Regions from separate parts of the Bacillus sp. LQ16 genome, predicted to be linked through region 1. Evidence: a T-box and tRNA genes for the amino acid it is inferred to sense, from the RefSeq annotation. Region 1 holds a T-box; the other holds one or more tRNA genes.
The links. The T-box of region 1 lies ahead of argS (arginine--tRNA ligase). A T-box ahead of a tRNA ligase gene usually reads a tRNA of that ligase, here a tRNA-Arg.
Positions count from the first base shown of each region.

Region 2: it has a tRNA-Arg gene. The T-box ahead of argS (arginine--tRNA ligase) is inferred to sense a tRNA for this amino acid. The anticodon was not compared.

Region 1 is NZ_CM173491.1:2,137,350-2,140,521, forward strand. Features, by position in the region: gene AC3EMB_RS10810 (thiol-disulfide oxidoreductase DCC family protein) at 1-292, shown strand, start outside; gene AC3EMB_RS10815 (BrxA/BrxB family bacilliredoxin) at 376-810, shown strand; gene AC3EMB_RS10820 (class I SAM-dependent methyltransferase) at 860-1,636, shown strand; T-box leader at 1,677-1,891, shown strand; gene argS (arginine--tRNA ligase) at 1,937-3,172, shown strand, end outside.
Region 2 is NZ_CM173491.1:5,002,385-5,005,556, forward strand. Features, by position in the region: gene AC3EMB_RS25435 (mersacidin family lantibiotic) at 26-259, opposite strand; gene AC3EMB_RS25440 (mersacidin family lantibiotic) at 291-524, opposite strand; gene AC3EMB_RS25445 (mersacidin family lantibiotic) at 556-789, opposite strand; gene AC3EMB_RS25450 (mersacidin family lantibiotic) at 821-1,054, opposite strand; tRNA gene AC3EMB_RS25455 (tRNA-Arg) at 1,352-1,427, opposite strand; gene AC3EMB_RS25460 (DUF1657 domain-containing protein) at 1,632-1,838, shown strand; gene AC3EMB_RS25465 (YhcN/YlaJ family sporulation lipoprotein) at 1,932-2,417, shown strand; gene spoVAC (stage V sporulation protein AC) at 2,447-2,923, shown strand; gene spoVAD (stage V sporulation protein AD) at 2,924-3,172, shown strand, end outside.

The DNA.
Region 1 (3,172 bases):
TTCATTTCGAAATGAAGATGTAGTTGAGAAATATAAGCTTTCTCAAGAACTACAAAGTAAAATGGAACAAAGATTGTATATTTTTAAAAATAATAAGTGGTATGACGGCATTCAGAGCATAGATGTATTGGCAAAGGCCGTTCCATCTTATTGGTTTGCAGTTCCTTTTATAAAGCTATCTATCGTACTTGGTTTTGGAAGTAAAGTATACGATTATATCGCTAATAATAGAAAACTTGTTCCAGTGGGACATTGCCGCGGTGGGGTTTGTGAAATCCCTACAAAAAAATGAAATCATCGTTATCTTTCTTTTGCACCTATTAATAGAGCGTGATATGATGAATTTGGAATGAAAGTTGAAGGAGAGATTACAAGATGTCAAATGCTTATGAAGAATACATGCGCCAAATGGTAATCCCAATGCGCCAAGAGTTAGTGCGTTCTGGGTTTGAAGAGTTAACTACAGAAGAAGCTGTAACAGAATTTATGGAAAATACATCAGGTACAACTTTAGTAGTTGTAAACTCTGTTTGTGGTTGTGCAGCTGGTTTAGCACGTCCATCAGCAGGTCAAGCGGTTGTTCGTGCTGAAAAACAACCTGATCATCTTGTAACTGTATTCGCAGGTCAAGATAAAGATGCTACTGCAAAAATGCGTGAATACTTCGGAGAAATTCCTCCATCTTCACCATCTATGGCATTATTAAAAGGAAAAGAAGTTGTTCACTTCATTCACCGTCATGAAATTGAAGGTGCAACTATGGACGAAATTATTACGAACTTAGAGCAAGCTTTCGAAAAGAATTGTTAAAGAAGGGGGAGAGTAAATCTCCCTCTTTTCTTTATATAGAGGTGAAACAATGATCGTAACAACAGCAGGAAGAACAAACAAAGAAATGACAGCATATGCAAAAAAGGTAGCAGAAGAATTAAATCGTTCTTTCATTTTACGTAATGATATACCAGTGCATAAATTACATGAGCAGTATGAACAAGATATACTTGTCGTAGGAAAGAACCGATTAGCTATTTATCCGAAAGGTACGGAAGAATCATTTTTCTTTCATCCGAACTCAGCGATGTTTCGTGTGAAAAGGTTAATGCGTGGAGAACACGATCCGTTTGTACAAGCTGCTAAATTAGAGAGCGGAATGACAGTGTTAGATTGTACGCTCGGTATGGCATCAGATAGTATTGTAGCTAGTTATGTTGTTGGTGAAAGTGGAACAGTAACAGGACTTGAAGGCAATGAATATATGGCTTATATCATGAGAAATGGTTTGAAAACATGGTCTTCATCTGTTTCTGAAATCGATGAAGCAATGCAAAGAATCCAAGTAACGCAAACGGAGCATTTTTCATTTTTAGCGCAATGTGAAGACAATAGTTATGATGTCGTTTACCTTGATCCGATGTTTGAAGAAACTGTCATAGAATCTGACGGAATTAAAGGATTAAAACACTTCGCTTTGTATCATGATATTACTGATGAAACAATTGCGGAGGCGAAGCGAGTGGCGAGAAAGCGTGTTGTATTAAAAGATCATTTCCGTAGTTCTAGATTTGAAAAACACAATTTTCACGTATACAAAAGAAAAAGTGCTAAGTTTCACTTTGGTGTAATTGACCCTTGCTAATTGTTTGAAAAGATGTATAATAAGCAATAATTAATTAAATATACTGTCTGTGATGAAGAGAGTAGTCTTTTTTAGAAGGAAAGCGAGCTAGGGATGGTGTGAGCCTAGTACGGAAGAAAAAGATGAAGCGCACTTCGGAGATGCTTCTTGAACGAATAGTAGAGAAAGCCGAGGCCCCCTGTCCTCGTTATAAACGGGAAAGTGGTTCGTAACGAACAACAAGGGTGGTACCACGGGTTCAAACTCGTCTCTTTTTTAGAGACGAGTTTTTTGTGTTTTAAAAAATAAGGAGGTTGTATCATGGATTATAAAATGCAGTTTGCGGAAAGTTTATCTAATATTTTCACGAATGAATTAACGCAAAAACAAATTTTAGATTTAATTGAAACACCGAAACAAGATGAATTTGGAGATGCAGCGTTCCCATGTTTTTCATTAGCGAAGCAATATAAAAAAGCACCAGCTCTTATCGCAAAGGAAGTTGCTGAGAAATTAAATGATCCGTTTTTTACGAAAGTAGAAGCCGTTGGTCCTTATGTAAATGTATTTTTCAATCGTGAAACTGTAAGTGATGCAGTATTAAAAACAGTTTTAGCGGAGAAAGAAGAGTTCGGTCAAAACCACTTTGGCTGTGAAAAAACAGTAGTAATTGATTATTCCTCTCCTAATATCGCGAAACCTTTTTCGATGGGGCATTTACGTTCTACAATGATAGGAAATTCGCTGAAACATATCGCTGAAAAATGTGGCTATGAAGTTGTAGGGATTAATTATATAGGAGATTGGGGAACACAGTTTGGAAAGTTAATTACGGCTTATAAAAAATGGGGAAATGAAGAAGTAGTGAAAGAGGATCCAATACGTGAGCTATTTAAGTTATATGTTCAGTTTCATGTAGAAGTAAAAGAGAATGATGAATTAGAAGAAGAAGGACGTGCTTGGTTTAAAAAGCTAGAAGAAGGCGATGAAGAAGCAGTTGAACTTTGGAATTGGTTCCGTCACGAATCATTAAAAGAATTTTCTCGTATTTATGAACTTCTCGGTGTGGAATTTACTAATTTTCAAGGCGAAGCTTTCTATAATGATAAAATGGAAGACTTTATTGGGATTTTAGAAGAGCACGACTTACTGGAAGAATCAGAAGGCGCATTAGTCGTTAATTTAGAAGAAGAAGGAATGCCGCCTTGCTTAATTAGAAAATCAGATGGTGCGACGATTTATGCAACGCGTGACTTAACGGCAGCTTTATATCGTCAAAACACTTATGGGTTTGATAAAGCGCTATATGTTGTTGGTCCAGAACAAAGCTTACATTTCAATCAATTTTTCACTGTATTAAAAAAACTTGGCTATACTTGGGTTGATGGTATGGAACACGTACCGTTTGGCTTCATTTTAAAAGATGGTAAGAAAATGTCGACACGTAAAGGAAGAGTTATTTTACTTGAAGAAGTACTTGAGGAAGCAATCGACCTTGCAAAACAAAATATTGAAGAGAAAAATCCAAACTTAAAACAAAAAGAAGTAGTAGCAAAG
Region 2 (3,172 bases), 2.5 Mb from region 1:
CATCCTCTCGTTTTGTTTTTTATTTTTATTTACAAATCTTAATTGACGTTGTTAATCCTATAATTACTCCCACACAAAGTGGTGTTGTTTCTGGTTGTACATCCGATGCCCCTTGAATTTCCGCTAATTCTTCTTCGCTTAATTCATTTAACGCTTTTCCTGATGGATGTTTCGGTAAATCTTTTAATTTTTCTCTTACTTGTGGATCTTTCCATGCCTCTACTAACTCTTCTTTTGTGAACTTGTAGCCTTTTGTCATTTCATTCATCCTCTCATTTTGTTTTTTATTTTTATTTACAAATCTTAATTGACGTTGTTAATCCTATAATTACTCCCACACAAAGTGGTGTTGTTTCTGGTTGTACATCTGATGCCCCTTGAATTTCCGCTAGTTCTTCTTCGCTTAATTCATTTAACGCTTTACCCGATGGATGTTTCGGTAAATCTTTTAACTTTTCTCTTACTTGTGGATCTTTCCAAGCCTCTACTAACTCTTCTTTTGTGAACTTGTATCCTTTTGACATTTCATTCATCCTCTCATTTTGTTTTTTATTTTTATTTACAAATCTTAATTGACGTTGTTAATCCTATAATTACTCCCACACAAAGTGGTGTTGTTTCTGGTTGTACATCTGATGCCCCTTGAATTTCCGCTAGTTCTTCTTCGCTTAATTCATTTAACGCTTTACCCGATGGATGTTTCGGTAAATCTTTTAACTTTTCTCTTACTTGTGGATCTTTCCAAGCCTCTACTAACTCTTCTTTTGTGAACTTGTATCCTTTTGACATTTCATTCATCCTCTCATTTTGTTTTTTATTTTTATTTACAAATCTTAATTGACGTTGTTAATCCTATAATTACTCCCACACAAAGCGGCGTTGTTTCTGGTTGTACATCCGATGCCCCTTGGATTTCCGCTAATTCTTCCTCACTTAATTCATTTAGCGCTTTTCCAGATGGGTGTTTCGGTAAGTCTTTTAATTTTTCTCTTACTTGTGGATCTTTCCATGCTTCTACTAATTCCTCTTTTGTAAATTTAAATTTCTTAACCATTTCATTCCTCCTTTTGTTTTTCTATTCATTTGTTTATTTATTTGTTTGTTGTTCTCTACAGTTATAAATTTACAAGATTCAAAGTTTTTAGGTAACTTCGCAAAATTGCATATTTTTAACATTTTTAAAATAAAAAATTCCTAACCTACAAAATGTAAGTTAGGAATTTCAGCTCCGGATTCAACAGTAAATAAACAATAATAGGCTAACAATAACATCAAAAAAGCCCTTTGCACGTGGTATTTTTACTTACCACACAAAGGGCTTCTGCACAAAATAATATTAAAGTTTATATAACGCGCCCAGAGGGATTCGAACCCCCGGCAGACGTGGTACCGGAAACCACCGCTCTATCCGACTGAGCTATGGGCGCATGATTATAGAAAACACTTCATTTTCTTCTCATAATAATAGCAATAAAATCCATCTAAATCAATAAAAATATCCCCGTAATACCTTATGCATCTTAGCTAAAAGCATATAAAATCTATTCCACCCCTAAATTTTCCAATCATAAATTCACCCCAACTCACAAATTATAATCTTTGAATTGATATTCCAAAGGGGGCTTCATTCAATGACTGTAATTACGAAACTAAAGCAAACTGTTTCTGGATTAAAAAGTGCACAAGCTAGCTTAGAGGGATTCGCTCTTGATACGGATAACCAACAAGCGAAGCAACTTTTCCAAACAGCTGCGCAGCAAACACAAACGATTATCGATTCTTTAAACCCACGCGTTGAAGAAGTCCAACAAGAAGAACCACAATACTCACAGCAATAACAAATCAGTCTTGCTGTGAAATAGAAAAAGGATGATATGCAGTCATCCTTTTTCTATCACATTACATATTGCAATAGAAATGGAATGATAATTATGCGAAAACTCGGCCTCATAACCGCATTATTTGCACTTCTATTTAGCTCTTTTACCGGATGTGATAATAGTCCTTTAGATAAAAAAGTGAAAGAAGAAGCAAAACGAACGGAGAAAGAAAAAGGTCCAAAGTTAACAAAGACGAGTACGGAATCCTTTAATCAATCTATATCACAAGGAGCGAAGAAAAGAGCTCTCGCTATGGATGAAATTATAAAAAGCACAGCAGTGAATTCAAATTTAGATCTCTACATAGCAGTTACACCTGAGCATCACGAAAGGTTTGGATTAAAACCTCTTCGTAAAAAGCTTCAAAAGCAGCTAAGTGATGAGCATCCTACTTTCGATGTTCGTGTCAGTACAGATAAAAAAATCTTTATGTTACTCGAAAAACTCGAAAGAAAAATTAAGGAAAAAGAAGTATCTAAAGATGAAATTAATAAACAATTAAAATTCATTGGTAAAAAAATGGAGTCTAACACTTAACGCTTTTTAAAAGAAAAGGAAGGATTGCAATGTCTAGTAAAGATAAAAACTTAACCCCTGTACAACAGGAGTATAAAAAATTCGAACAAGAACGCGAACCGAAACGACCTGTCTTAAAAAATTGTATAAAAGCCTTTTTCGTCGGTGGTTTTATTTGCTTCATCGGACAACTTATTTCTACTTTTTACATCACATATTTTGATTTCACTGAACGCTCAGCAGGAAATCCAACAGTCGCAACTCTTATTTTCATTTCTATGTTACTAACTGGATTTGGTATATACGATCGTTTTGGACAGTTTGCTGGTGCTGGTACAGCTGTACCTGTTACTGGATTTGGTAACTCTGTTATTGCAGCATGCATCGAACACCGAACGGAAGGATTCGTCCTTGGTGTTGGCGGCAATATGTTTAAACTAGCGGGTTCTGTTATTTTATTTGGTGTATTTTCAGCTTTCGTCATCGCACTTATTAAAACGATTCTCGTTCAATGGGGAGGTCTATAAATGTTACAAGGACACCGAACGTGGGTATTTGAAAATAAACCCGTTATTATTTCGACAGGAGTCGTTGGTGGACCGTTTGAAGCAAAGGGGAACATCCCAGAAGACTTCGATATCCTTCATGAAGATTTATGGCTCGGACAAGATTCCTATGAAAAAGCACATAAAATTTTATTCGAAGAAGCTTGTAGTCGCGCTACTGAAAAAGCAGAGCTTCGTAAAGATGATATTCAATTTGTACTTGCAGGAGAT